Regions from separate parts of the Hymenobacter tenuis genome, predicted to be linked through region 1. Evidence: riboswitches for the same ligand, from Rfam matches in the RefSeq annotation. Region 1 holds a riboswitch; each other region holds the start of a gene.
The links. A riboswitch is a leader RNA that binds a small molecule or an ion and turns the genes downstream of it on or off. The one in region 1 is predicted to bind S-adenosylmethionine.
Positions count from the first base shown of each region.

Region 2: it holds a riboswitch for S-adenosylmethionine, as region 1 does, so the genes downstream of both, metH (methionine synthase) here and ACYVGU_RS05590 (homoserine dehydrogenase) in region 1, are expected to answer to the same signal.
Region 3: it holds a riboswitch for S-adenosylmethionine, as region 1 does, so the genes downstream of both, ACYVGU_RS08720 (phosphoadenosine phosphosulfate reductase family protein) here and ACYVGU_RS05590 (homoserine dehydrogenase) in region 1, are expected to answer to the same signal.
Region 4: it holds a riboswitch for S-adenosylmethionine, as region 1 does, so the genes downstream of both, ACYVGU_RS16515 (O-acetylhomoserine aminocarboxypropyltransferase/cysteine synthase family protein) here and ACYVGU_RS05590 (homoserine dehydrogenase) in region 1, are expected to answer to the same signal.

Region 1 covers NZ_BAAGWF010000001.1:1,299,531-1,302,892, reverse strand. Annotated here, with positions in the region: gene ACYVGU_RS05595 (competence/damage-inducible protein A) at 1-562, shown strand, start outside; gene ACYVGU_RS05590 (homoserine dehydrogenase) at 643-1,905, opposite strand; SAM riboswitch class I at 2,102-2,215, opposite strand; gene ACYVGU_RS05585 (dihydrolipoamide acetyltransferase family protein) at 2,448-3,362, shown strand, end outside.
Region 2 covers NZ_BAAGWF010000004.1:297,028-300,389, forward strand. Annotated here, with positions in the region: gene metH (methionine synthase) at 1-1,783, opposite strand, end outside; SAM riboswitch class I at 1,856-1,970, opposite strand; gene ACYVGU_RS14680 (PA14 domain-containing protein) at 2,392-3,362, shown strand, end outside.
Region 3 covers NZ_BAAGWF010000001.1:2,005,266-2,008,627, forward strand. Annotated here, with positions in the region: gene ACYVGU_RS08715 (lipopolysaccharide biosynthesis protein) at 1-749, shown strand, start outside; SAM riboswitch class I at 1,071-1,162, shown strand; gene ACYVGU_RS08720 (phosphoadenosine phosphosulfate reductase family protein) at 1,479-2,255, shown strand; gene cysD (sulfate adenylyltransferase subunit CysD) at 2,313-3,224, shown strand; gene ACYVGU_RS08730 (sulfate adenylyltransferase subunit 1) at 3,322-3,362, shown strand, end outside.
Region 4 covers NZ_BAAGWF010000004.1:694,148-697,509, reverse strand. Annotated here, with positions in the region: gene ACYVGU_RS16525 (lipocalin family protein) at 12-428, opposite strand; gene ACYVGU_RS16520 (LysM peptidoglycan-binding domain-containing protein) at 658-954, shown strand; SAM riboswitch class I at 1,315-1,428, shown strand; gene ACYVGU_RS16515 (O-acetylhomoserine aminocarboxypropyltransferase/cysteine synthase family protein) at 1,817-3,205, shown strand.

The DNA.
Region 1 (3,362 bases):
TGGCCAGCCCGACCTGCGGGCCCGCATGGAAGCCCTGCTACCCGAACTGCGCACCTTGCTCGGCGACCATATTTTTGCCGTAGGAGAAATCAAGCTGGAAAAAGCTGTGGGCCAACAGTTGCAAGCGCGTGGCCTTACTGTAGGCACCGCCGAGAGTTGCACCGGTGGCTTGCTGGCGCATCGGCTTACCAGCATTCCGGGCAGCTCCCGCTATTTTCAGGGCAGCATTATTGCGTATTCCAACGATATAAAGCAGCGCCAGCTGGGCGTAAAGCCCGAAACACTAGCTGCCCACGGGGCCGTAAGCGAAGCCACCGTAGCCGAAATGGCCGAAGGCTTGCGCCAGCAGTTGGGCGTTGATGTGGCCCTAGCAACCAGCGGCATTGCCGGCCCCGATGGTGGCACCCCGGAAAAGCCCGTTGGCACGGTATGCATTGCCTACGCCGATGCGCACCGCACCGTCACGAAGCAAATCAGCTTTGACCGTGGTCGGCAGTTAAATCTGGAATACACCACCACCATGGCCCTGAACCTGCTGCGACTGAGCTTACCCAAGGACTAGCGTGTGTAGTTCTAGAAAGAAGCCGAGGCACAGATCCACTTAGGTAGCACTAGGGTATCTGTTCCTCGGCTTCTTCATGCTTACTCAGCCTCTGTTAGGGCTCGGGTGGGCACTACATCCGGCACTACCAGTGCCTCGCTTGCGGCGCGTAACGGACTAGGCAACCGCACCACGCAAACCCCGGGTGCCCGCAGCCATGCGGCCTGCGCTAGCTGGGTCAGTCCAATGGTACCCGTAAGGTAGTGGCCGCGCGTACTGGACCGGAACTGCTCGTGCACGTGGCTGAAATCGGCTAGCTCAGGAATAGCTTTATCCGTGAAAGTCACCAGCACATCCAACTCGGCGGCAGTGGCTAAGGCCAGGGCGTTCTGCTGATGCAGTTTCTTGTACTCGTAGCGGTAGCCGTAGGTCAGGGCCGAAAGGTCGCTGAGCACGGCGGAGGCGGTGGGGAATGCGCCCGCGCCCCGGCCCAGAAAAAACTGTCGGTCGGCGAAGCTGCTTTGCGTGATAAGGCCATTGTACTCGTCGTGCACACGTGCCAGCTCGTGCTCAGGCGTTACCAGCGTAGGCAGTACAGCTGCTGCAATAGTGCCATCGGGTAGGCGCCGGCCTTCCGCCACCAGTTTCAGCGCGTAGCCCTTCTCTTTGGCGTAAGCGGTTGCTAGAGGGCTCAGACGGTCAATGCCCAGGGTCAGGAGCTGCTCAGGCGCAACTACTAGCCCGAAGGCGTGCGTCAGGAGCAATACGAGCTTGTTGCGGGCGTCAAGGCCTTCTACATCCAGAGCCGGGTTGCTTTCCGCGAAACCAAGCGCCTGGGCCTGCCCCAAGGCCTCTGCAAACGACAGCGTGTCGCGGTGCATGGCCGTGAGAATGTAATTGGTGGAGCCATTGATGATGCCCTCCACTGACTCTAGCAGGTCGTTGTCGTAATATTCCTCTAGGTTGCGGATGACGGGCAGGCTAGCGCAGGCAGCGGCCTCGTAGAGCAGGGGCGTGCCCGTTTCGCGCTGCAACCGAATCAGCTCGGGCAGGTGCTCGGCCAGCATTTTTTTATTGGCCGTAACTACCGCTTTGCCGCGGCGCAGGGCTTCCGTCACAATCAAATAGGCCTCGTCGGCGTCATCAATCAGCTCTACAATTACGTCGAGTGAAGAATCTTGGAGCAACTCCTGCCGGTCGAAGGTGAACAGGGCAGCCGGAAGTGGGCGGACTTTCTCCCGGTTTTTAACCCCAATACGCCCGATGCTGGCCCGCAGCCCCGGCGTACGCTCCAGCACGGTGTGCAGGCCCTGACCTACTACTCCAAACCCAAACAGGCCAATGCGAATATCTTTGCGACTCATACCAATTGTGTGAATGTCAGCCCGCTAGGGTGCATGCAAGCACTACCCCCTACCGACGACTATGAATGGATGTTGATGCACTCAACGCCCTCATTTCACTCGGCACTTAGTCAAGAACTCTCACCGAAAAGGCACAAAAAAAGCCCTTCCGATAAGTCAGAAGAGCTACACCCGCTGCAGACGGGGAACATCTTGTAACTTATCTTTTCTCGGGTAGCCGAAGCTGTTCCGAGACAGGATTTAGCACCTGGTATTGCTACTGGTTGCTAAGGCATCACAGGGCCTGTCCCTCCGCCTTTCTTGATAAGTGCCCCGTGAAAGGGGCGCGGGGCAAATATACAACCCAATTTTTCTCACGCAATTTTGGCGGCGAAAGGCCCCTATGCCAACCTCACTAGCCCCCGGCCGTAGCTACACCCATTTTCGGATACACGGCCGGGCTTTGCGAGGCGTTGAGGCTTTCTGTTACCTTTGAGTCCGCAACTCCCCAGTCCGCATAGCAAAACCCTCCCACCCCATAACCCAACCCTACCCCCAACCGCATGGCACGAGTGGAAATGACGATGCCCAAGATGGGCGAATCCATCATGGAAGGCACCGTCCTGAAATGGCTCAAACAAGTAGGCGACTCCATCGACCAGGATGAATCGGTGCTGGAAGTAGCCACCGATAAGGTAGATACCGAAGTTCCGGCCCTGCACGCCGGCATCCTCCAGGAAATTCTGGTTCAGGAAGGCCAGGTAGTGGCCGTTGGCGCTCCCATCGCCATTATTGAAACCGATGCCGCCAGCGCCGGCTCCGCTGCTCCCACGGCAGCCGCCGAAATTCCAGCACCCTCAGCCAATGGCGCCGACAAAGCAACCGCTGAGGTTCCTTACCTCCCCGAGTCTGGCGACCCGCAGGCCAATCCTGCGCAAGCCGTAGCAGCCCAGCCCCAGACGGGCCGTTTCTACTCGCCGCTGGTGCTCAGCATTGCCCGCGAAGAAGGCATCTCCATGGCTGACCTGGAGTACCTGCCCGGTACTGGCAGCGAGGGCCGCGTTACCAAAAAAGACATTCTGGATTACGTAGCAGCTGGCAAGAAACCCCTAGGTCAGGCAGCGTCCGCAACCCCGGCTGCTCAGCCTCAGGCCGTGGCTCCGGCACCGCAAGCGCCGGCTTCACAGCCCACTGCCCAGCCCGCTCCGGTTTCAGCACCCCAGGCTTCAGCAGCAGCCATAACTCCTTCTAAAGCAGTTCCTTCCATTAGCGGAAATCAAGAGCTGATTGAGATGGATCGCATGCGCAAAATGATTGCCCAGCGCATGGTGGACTCCAAGAAGATTTCGCCCCACGTTACCTCGTTTGTGGAGGCCGACGTGACCGAGCTCGTGCATTGGCGCAACAAGCACAAGGATGCCTACAAGAAGCGCGAAGGTGAGAACCTGACCTTCACGCCCATCTTCATTCAGGCCATT
Region 2 (3,362 bases), on a different contig from region 1:
TGTCGAGGCCGGCCTGAATGGCGTGGTAGAGGAAGGCCGAGTGCATAGCCTCGCGCACTACGTCGTTGCCGCGGTAGGAGAAGCTGATATTGCTGACGCCACCACTGGTGAGGGCGCCGGGCAGGTGTTGCTTGATCCAGCGGACAGCCTCGATGAAGTCCAGCGCGTAATTGCGGTGCTCCTCCATGCCGGTGCCCACGGTCAGGATGTTGGGGTCGAAGATGATGTCCTCGGCTGGGAAACCCACTTCGTTCACCAGGATGTCGTAGCTGCGCTGACAGATTTCGATGCGCTTCTCCAGTGTGTCGGCCTGGCCCTTCTCATCGAAAGCCATAACCACCACGGCGGCGCCGTACTGGCGCACGGTGCGGGCCCGCTCCTTGAAGGTTTCTTCGCCTTCTTTAAGCGAAATGGAGTTGACGATACTCTTGCCCTGCACGCACTTAAGGCCGGCTTCCAGCACGCTCCACTTCGAGGAGTCAATCATGATCGGCACCCGCGAAATGTCGGGCTCCGAGGCAATCAGGTTCAGGAACGTGGTCATGGCCTGCTCCGAGTCGAGCATGCCTTCGTCCATGTTCACGTCGATGACTTGGGCGCCACCCTCTACTTGGTCGCGGGCTACTTGCAGGGCGGCTTCGTAGTTGCCGGTCCGGATGAGGCGGGCGAAGGCGCGGGAACCCGTCACGTTGCACCGCTCACCCACGTTTACAAACAGGCTTTCGGGATAAATGCCGAAGGGCTCTAGGCCACTCAGGCGGGTAGCTTTGGGTAGCTCGGGCAGCTTGCGTGGCTCGTACTTTTCCGCCAGACGGGCCAGCTCACCGATGTGCTGGGGTGTGGTGCCACAACAGCCACCTACCACCGTCACGAGACCTTCCTTGAGGTAGTTTTCCACTACCCCCGCAAATTCCTGAGCCGACTCATCATAGCCACCAAAGGCGTTGGGCAAACCGGCATTCGGGTACGCCGAAATATGCACATCCGCAATGCGGCTTAGCTCCTTTATATACACTTGCAGTTGATCAGCGCCGAGGGCGCAGTTCAGGCCCACGCTCAACAGGGGCAAGTGACGAATCGAGTTCCAGAAGGCCTCTACCGTTTGCCCCGAGAGGGTGCGGCCGGAAGCATCGGTAATAGTACCCGAAATCATGACGGGCACCACGCGGCCACCTTCGTCGAAGAACTTCTGCACGGCGTACAGTGCAGCTTTAGCGTTCAGCGTGTCGAAGATGGTTTCGATGAGCAGGGCATCGGAACCACCATCAATGAGGCCGCGCACCTGCTCGTGGTAGGCAGTGGCCAGCTCATCGAACGTCACGGCCCGGAAGCCGGGGCGGTTCACGTCGGGGGAGAGGCTAGCGGTGCGGTTAGTGGGCCCGATGGCGCCGGCCACAAAGCGAGGCTTGTCAGGGTTTTGGGCCGTAAACTCGTCGGCTACTTCCTTGGCTATGCGCGCCGACTCGTAGTTGAGTTCGTACACGATATCCTCCAAAGCGTAATCGGCCTGCGCGATGGTGGTGCCGCTGAACGTGTTGGTTTCCACCATATCAGCGCCGGCCGCGAAGTAGTCAGCGTGGATGCCTTTGATGATATCGGGCCGGGTGATGCTGAGTAGGTCGTTGTTACCGCGCAGAGGCTTGGGGTGGTCAGCGAAGCGGGTGCCCCGGAAATCATCCTCAGTCAGCGTGTGACGCTGAATCATGGTGCCCATGGCGCCATCCAAAATCAGGACGCGCTTGGCAAGAATATCGTGGAGCGGGGAGGTGGTGACGGTCGGCATATCGGCTCTTCAAGTAAATCGGCAACGAAAAAGTGCCTATCCAGAAAGAGCCGCGTGGAGGCGCGAGTCCTGTACTTATCTTCTTCCAACGCATACAAGCTGCATTGAAACGGGAGTTAGCACCTTGTGTTAAGTCAGGTTGCTAAGACGTCATAGGGCCCAATCCCTCGGTCTTTCTGGATAAGTAACACAGCGAAGATACAACCAGATTCTTCAAATTTCAATTCTGATGGCTGAAGGAGTGGCCTAGGCCAGCAGGTTTTAGCGTGGAGCAGGCCTAGAACAAAATCGTTGTCATGCTTGATCTGGCGTCCGCGTAGTCGAAGCATCTTTACCGCTTCGTCGCAGTTCTAGGCCAGTAGTTAGCCAGAGGTAGAGAGGCTTCGACTACGCGGACGCCAGATCAAGCAGCACAGTATAGTAGAGCGTGATAAATGCTGATAATTCGTTGCGCTCTGCCTAACGATATATCAGCATTTATCACGCTCTACTATATAGGCCTGGCAGAATGGTTCGTTGAACAGGAGAGGCGGGCTCGTTGAATAAACTTTGCGCCGCCTGATTTTCTGTTCATCTTATGGTCAATGCGTTAACAACTTATTGCTGCTATGATTCTATCTAGTCTTTATAAGAAAGCTCTAACCGCTGGTTTGCTGCTTGTAAGTGGCCTAGCGCTAGCCCAGCACCAGCCCGGCACAGGCCTACGCGGGCAGTACTACGAGGGCAAGAACTTCGAGAAGCTGGTACTGACGCGCACTGACCCAGGCATCGACTTCAACTGGACCATCGGGCCTACCGGCGACCATTTTGTATCACCGGGCCCGGGGGTGCCGGGCGAATACTTCTCCGTGCGCTGGGCGGGCCACATTTACGCGCCCGTAACGGGCCTGTACACCTTCCAGATTGCAACCGATGATGGTATGCGCGTTTGGATAGGCGGGAAGAAGGTGCTGGATTCGTGGCGCGACCAGCCCGCTACTACCTCTGTTGCGCACCTAAAGATGAAGTCGGGCGGCTACTACGCGGTGCGCGTGGAGTATTACCAGAGCGACCGGGATTCGAAGGCGCAATTAGCTTGGCAGCTGCCGAATACAACCGATGAGCCTCAGCCCATTCCGACAGATAATCTGTACCAGAGGCTACCTAGTAACGTGCTAGTGCTGATAGAAGCCGCGCCATCCAAACCTAAAGCCATTGCAGCGCTGGCTCCTACTCCAGCACCGGCAGCCCCTCAAGCGCTAGCTCCCAAAGCGGTAGTAAAGCCCGCTGCTGCAGTAGTGCCACGGGTGGCGCGCCGCACTAGGCCAGTAGCACTGCCAAAGCCTGCGCCCGCCAAACCACTTGCTCCTGATACCGTTGCCAACGAATTGCCCGACTTGACGGCGCTCAGCAAAGGAGCCGCCGTGACGCTGCCCAACCTCTACTTCACCCAAAGTACGGCGGCCTTGCTGCCCTCTTCGCGCCCAACACTGAATGCCCTGGCCCGCACTCTGCGCCAGCAACCCGCCATGCGACTGGAAATAGCCGGCCACACCGATAACGTAGGCGAAGCGGCCCTGAACCTGCGCCTCTCCGAGCA
Region 3 (3,362 bases), 710 kb from region 1:
TGGGCTCCCAACTGAATCTGGCGGCCGCTGGCGTGTACAGCATTGCCTTTTTCATCAGCACAGCCCTCACGCTGCCGGCTCGCTCGCTCAACAAAATTGCCTTTCCGCTGCTAGCCGATTATTGGAAAGAACAGGCCCTGCCCAAAATGGCCGCTTTTTACCGCGACACTACCCGTCTCAACACGGTGCTGGGCTGTTACCTTGCTCTGGGCATTGGGTTGAACCTCGACTTCATCTATGGCCTCATGCACAACCCCGCCCTAACAGCTGGCACTACGGCCGTGCTGGTACTGCTAGCGGCGCGTCTGTTTGATGGCATCACGGGCCTCAATGGGCTAATTGTAGTTACCTCCCCGCGCTACCGCTACGACTTGGTGTTCAACGTATCCTTAGCGCTGGTAACGATTGGGCTCAATGCCTTGCTGATTCCCATACTAGGTTTGCTGGGGGCAGCAGTGGCGTTTTTACTCGCTATTGTAAGCATCAACCTGGCCCGCACGTGGTTTGTGTGGCGCAGCTTCCGGATGCAACCATTCACGTGGCGCATCCCGCTGATACTGGGTATTGCAGCCGCGGCAGGGCTGGCTGGCTGGCTAATTCCGGCGCTAGGCTCTCCCTTCCTGACCATGCTTTTGCGCTCTGCCACCCTCACGATAGTGTACGCTGCCCTGCTACTCGTCACAAATTCTGCCCCCGAGGCCAACGTATTTTTAAGCAAGTTACAGGCTCGTTTTCAGCCGAAACGCTAATTGCACAATGCTTATATAGGGCAAAGCTACTAGGTCCATACCACGAGCAAACCTCTCCTCATTCGGAACTTGCACGTAGCTTCCTCAAAACCAGGTTTCAAGCAGGTTTGCGGCTGAAGAACACCTAGTAACCTTCGCTTACTCATGCAGCTGAAGCAGTGTAACTTTTCTAGTGTTCTGCTTACGTTGTGGCGGCTGCCCAGAGACCAAGAGTATGGGGGCGTTGCGAGAGAATGTGCACCTGTTGAAAAAATAAAATTTGGAAGTGTAAAATTCCGGCAGCTACTTTTGCCATACCAATTCTTTCCCCACAAAGGATTGTTTTTATACAGAGGCGCGGAGAGACAGGCTCGACGAAACGCCGGCAACCAGCGGACCATCCGAAACGGTGCCAACTCCTGACCATATAAAAACAACTAGCCGTGAACCGCTTGTCCAACTCCGCTACTCTATCCGCCACTGCCTTTGCTCTACAGCATGGGTGTTGTGCTATGATGGGTATGCCGTGTTGTTGTTAGCCACTCACCTCCTTCTTTTTTCTGGCTTGTGCGCGCAACAGCTCGGCTGACACGGTGCTACGTGTAGGCTGACTTCGTGCGTACGCCCGGCTTTTTCGCCCGGCCGAAAGCTAGTGTGCCGCATTCAACTACGTGGCCGCAGCTCCGCCTAGGGTCATTCCTGACCGAAACCTCCGCCCCGCGCTGGCTGGTTTCCCCTCCCCTTCTTGCTATGTCCGCAGCAGATGCTGCGCCGGCCGTTCGCGCCTTGCTCGACGACCTGCGCCCCCAGCTGATTCAGGCTACTGCCCTGGAGCGGCTACGCCTCGTGGCTGAAACCTTCCCCGAGCAGGCCGTTTTCTCGACCTCCTTTGGCCTGGAAGACCAGATTATCAGCCACCTTATTTTCGCTAATCACCTCCCCATTCAGGTATTCACGCTTGACACTGGGCGTAATTTTCAGGAGACATACTCCGTCTGGAACAAGACTCTGCTCAAGTATGAGCAGCCCATTGCGGTGTTTTATCCGGAGCGGGAAAGCGTGGAAAAGCTGATGCTGGCTAAGGGCCCGAATAGCTTCTACGAGAGCGTGGACAACCGCAAGGAGTGCTGCTTTATTCGGAAAGTGGAGCCCCTGAACCGGGCGCTAGCGGGTAAAGCAGCCTGGGTCACTGGCATCCGCGCCGAGCAGTCGCAGAACCGGCAAACCATGGACCCACTGGAATGGGACGCGGCGCATAACCTCGTGAAAATCCACCCGCTTTTCGACTGGACCTGGGAGCAGGCCGTGGCCTTTACCCAAGAGCACCATGTGCCCGTGAACACGCTGCACCAACAGGGCTTTGTAAGCATTGGCTGTGCCCCCTGCACCCGCGCCATCAGGCCCGGCGAGGATTTCCGGGCCGGCCGCTGGTGGTGGGAAGACCTTTCGGCTAAGGAATGCGGCCTACATGCCACCGCCCACCACAATGGCCCCGACCCGGTAGTGGAGCCCGTACCGGCCGGCTAGAGGCAAGCTTGGCACTTCCTGCTGAGCGCCCAACATCAACACTGAACACCCGACTATATGAGTACCCCAACTTTTGATTATCTCGACCGGCTTGAAGCGGAAGCCATCCACATCCTGCGGGAAGTGGCCGGCCAGTTTGAGCGCCCAGCCCTGCTGTTTTCGGGTGGCAAAGACTCCATTGTGCTGACGCGCCTCGCGGAAAAAGCTTTCCGCCCGGGTCGTTTTCCCTTCCCGCTGGTGCACGTAGATACCGGCCACAACTTTCCCGAGGTACTAGCTTACCGCGACCAGCTAGCCGCCGAATTGGGCGAAAAACTCATTGTGCGCAAGGTGGAGGATACTATAAAGCGGCAGCGCCTACGCGAGCCAGGCGGCAAGTACCCCAGCCGCAACCAGCTCCAGACCTACACGCTTCTGGAGGTAATTGAGGAGTTTGAGTTTGACGCCTGCATTGGTGGGGCCCGCCGCGACGAGGAAAAGGCCCGCGCCAAGGAGCGCATTTTCTCCGTGCGAGATGAGTTTGGCCAGTGGGACCCCAAGCGCCAGCGCCCCGAGCTCTGGAATGTGTATAACGGCCGCATCCAGAAGGGCGAAAACGTGCGCGTGTTCCCCATCTCCAACTGGACGGAGCTGGACGTGTGGCGCTATATCCAGCGCGAAAACATTGCCCTGCCCGACATCTACTTCGGCCACGAGCGCACCTGCGTGGTACTCCCTACGGGCCAGTTGCTAGGCCTCTCAGAACACCTGCGCCTCGATGATGACGACGAAATAGTAACGCGCCAAGTACGCTTCCGCACCGTTGGCGACTCTACCTGCACCGCCGCCGTGGAAAGCGACGCCAGCACCGTGGAGGACATTATTCAGGACCTGCTGCTGGCCAAAGTAAGCGAGCGGGGCGCCACCCGCCTCGACGACAACATCTCGGAAGCCGGCATGGAAGACCGCAAACGCAACGGCTATTTCTAAGTGGTGAAGTGGTGAAAGGTGAAGTGCTGAACTGTACTCATGCTTCACTGGCCCAACTAACTCACAAGTTCACAACCTCACAATTTCACCATTTGTAATGGACCTTCTCCGATTTATTACCTGCGGCAGCGTTGACGA
Region 4 (3,362 bases), on a different contig from region 1:
AAAAACTTGGTTTATTCCTTTTCTAGGCGCAACTCCGCACCTTGGGGGCTTTTTAGGGTCAGCTTGTCGTCGGTCAGGGTTACTACATCAAAGGTGTTGCTTTGGGTAGCACCGTCGGGCGTCATCGTGATTTTCTTGGCCGCCTGATCAAAGGTGTACTTACCGTTCACTGCTCCGGTTGGCGACATCATGGTGTACTGCTGGTTCGCGAAGAACGTGATGCGCTCATCTTCCTGGGCATCGGTCTGTTTTACTTTGTCGCCGGAAGCGCTGAGTTCTTTATCGGTTTTCCATACTTTGCTTTCCTTACCGTAAAGCATATTAACGCCTTCTACTTTACCTTCTTTGCTGCCACAAGCAGCCGTGAAAAGTACTAGCAGCATAAGCAGGCTAGCTAGCAAGCGAAAAGAGGAAGAGGGGGTTTTCATGGGGAGAATGGTTAGATGAGAGAGTAGATTTTATGTCTCTGCTCAGCCTCCTGGATAACCAGGCTGCTAGGGCAGCATTGCCACTCTTACGGCAGCATTCCCCAAGATGTTCGCGCTACAGTCCGGCTACAACTTATTGCATTATCAAGCGTAAGAGAGGCAAACCAGACCAGTGCATCGTGCTGATTCTCGGTCAATTCCCCTCTCACAACTAAACTGACTTACTGCTATGGGACTGTTTGATTTCCTTTCTAACGACGGCGATAAGAAGCCTGTTCAGCCTACTACTCCTCCGGCAGCGGGTGGTGCCACCGATTTTTTTGGCAACGCCAACCAGGCTGCAGCTACTACTACTCAGGGCGATACCTATACCGTAGTAAGCGGCGACTCGCTTTCGAAAATTGCCAAGCGCCATTACGGCGACGCGGCCAAGTGGCACCAGATTTATGACGCCAACAAAAGCGTTATCGGCTCGAATCCCGACCTAATTGAAGTAGGACAGGTACTGACGCTGCCCAAGCTCTAGCATTTCTCTAGCTTCGAAATATCCAAAAAAGCCACCTCTTACAAGGTGGCTTTTCTGTGTTTCTAAAATTCCCTGTAATGTGTTTCGGATGGTGGTATGGCCCACAGAGACTAGGGCTCACTGTTGCCTAAAGTGTACCCTCTGCTCAACAGGAGCAGAAAATACAGCTTGTTGCCTGCATCTATTAGTGCTTGCCAATCAACAAGTTGACGACTACTCATCTTAACGCAGCATAAGCATATTAGCAGTATCGGCTGATTAAAAATTATTTTCACTAGCTATTGCATATATCGAAACTAGGCGTATACCTTTGCAATACCAACTAGGTACTCTCCCGCTCGCGGCGGGGCAGTTTTCAAAGATTTATACAGAAGTGGCGAGAGAACAGGCTCCCTGACCCACTGGCAACCTTCGACCGCGCGAAAGGTGCCAATTCCTGCCCGACCAGCCATTCGGCGGCGGGGCATATAACTCAGAGTGCCATGGAAAACACCTTCGCTTTCGCCCTTCCTTCCGCTGCTGCCCAGTCTGCTTTGTTGCTTACTGCCCAGCCGCTTTCCTGCGTTTCTAGGGCTGCTGTAGCCGCCCACGCTGCTTGGCGAATGCGAATGCGCTGCTGTAGCGGCGCTTGTTGTTGCTGTAGCTAGCCCACGCCCGGCGGCCCAGCTTCTCCCCTCCCCTGTTTCCTGGGCTTTGGCCCTTGGTGCTGCCTAGGCAGCGTCGCCTGGCTCGTCTGTTTGCTCAGCTCGCCCTCACAGGTTGCTGACTTCAGCCCGGCTCCTGCTACGCCCTTGCGTAGCCCCCACTGTAGCGGTTTACGCTCCCTTCCTTCATATCCAACTTCCTGCTAACCAGCCTTGCTATGTCCACGCAGAACGCTCACTTCGAGACCCTCCAACTCCACGCCGGCCAGCAGCCCGACCCCGTAACCGGGTCCCGCGCGGTTCCGATTTATCAGACGACCAGCTATGTGTTCAAGAATGCCGAGCACGGCGCTAACCTGTTTGCCCTGAAGGAGTTCGGCAACATCTACACCCGCCTGATGAACCCCACCACCGACGTGTTCGAGCAGCGCATAGCCGCGCTGGAAGGTGGCGTAGCGGCACTGGCGGTTTCCTCGGGGCAGGCGGCGCAGTTTATTGCCCTCAACAACATTCTGCAGGCCGGCGACAACTTCGTGAGCACTACGCACTTGTATGGCGGCACTTACAACCAATTCAAGGTGGCGTTCAAGCGGTTGGGCATTGAGGTGCGCTTTGCCAACGGCGACCAGCCTAGCGAATTTGAAGCCCTGATCGACGAAAATACCAAGGCGCTTTACCTCGAAACCATTGGTAACCCAAGCTTCAGTATCCCGGATTTTGAGCGCATTGCCGCCATTGCCAATAAGCACGATCTGCCACTCATTGTGGACAATACGTTTGGGGCCGGCGGCTACCTGTTCCGGCCACTGGAGCACGGCGCGCACATTGTGGTTGAGTCGGCCACGAAGTGGATTGGTGGCCACGGCACCAGCATTGGCGGCGTGATTGTAGACGGTGGCAAATATGACTTCGGCAACGGCAAGTTCCCGCAATTCACGGAGCCCTCGGAGGGCTACCACGGCCTCGTATTTAATGAGGTGTTCGGCAAAGGTGGCCCATTCGGCAACATTGCTTTCATCATTCGGGCCCGGGTAGAAGGCCTGCGCGATTTTGGCCCCTCGCAGAGCCCGTTCAACTCTTTCCTGTTGCTGCAAGGCCTCGAAACGCTGAGTTTGCGCGTAGACCGCACCGTGGAAAATGCCCTGCGCATTGCTACTTGGCTAGAGCAACATCCGCAGGTAGAAGCCGTGAACTACCCCGGCCTGAAGAGCAGCCCGTACCACACGCTGGCCCAGAAGTACCTGAAGCGCGGCTACGGCGGCGTGCTCACCTTCGCCATCAAAGGCACCAAGGAAACCGCTATACAGTTCATTGATAACCTGAAGCTAATCAGCCACCTGGCCAACGTTGGCGATTCTAAAACGCTGATTATTCAGCCCTCGGCTACCACGCACCAGCAGCTTTCCGAGGCAGAGCAGCGGGCGGCCGGCGTAACGCCCACGTTGCTGCGCCTGTCGTTGGGCACAGAGCACTTCGAAGACATTCGGGCTGATTTGACCCTAGCGTTTGACGCCGTGCGCACGGCAGCTACCATTCCTTCTGGGGAGAGTGGCAGCACCCTCCTACCCGAACCCGAAACCGAACACGTTGCCACGCTGGAAGTCTGATACTTGAGAGGGGTTGATGCCGGGCCGCAGGTGAGAGAGCGGCTCGGATCAGCTTCCAGCAACGCAGCGCGCGGGCTGGTGCCTGGGCTTTCAGGAGAGAGGAAGCCGAGGACCAACGCCGCCCGCACTACAGCCGGGGCGGAGCCGGGCAGAATCG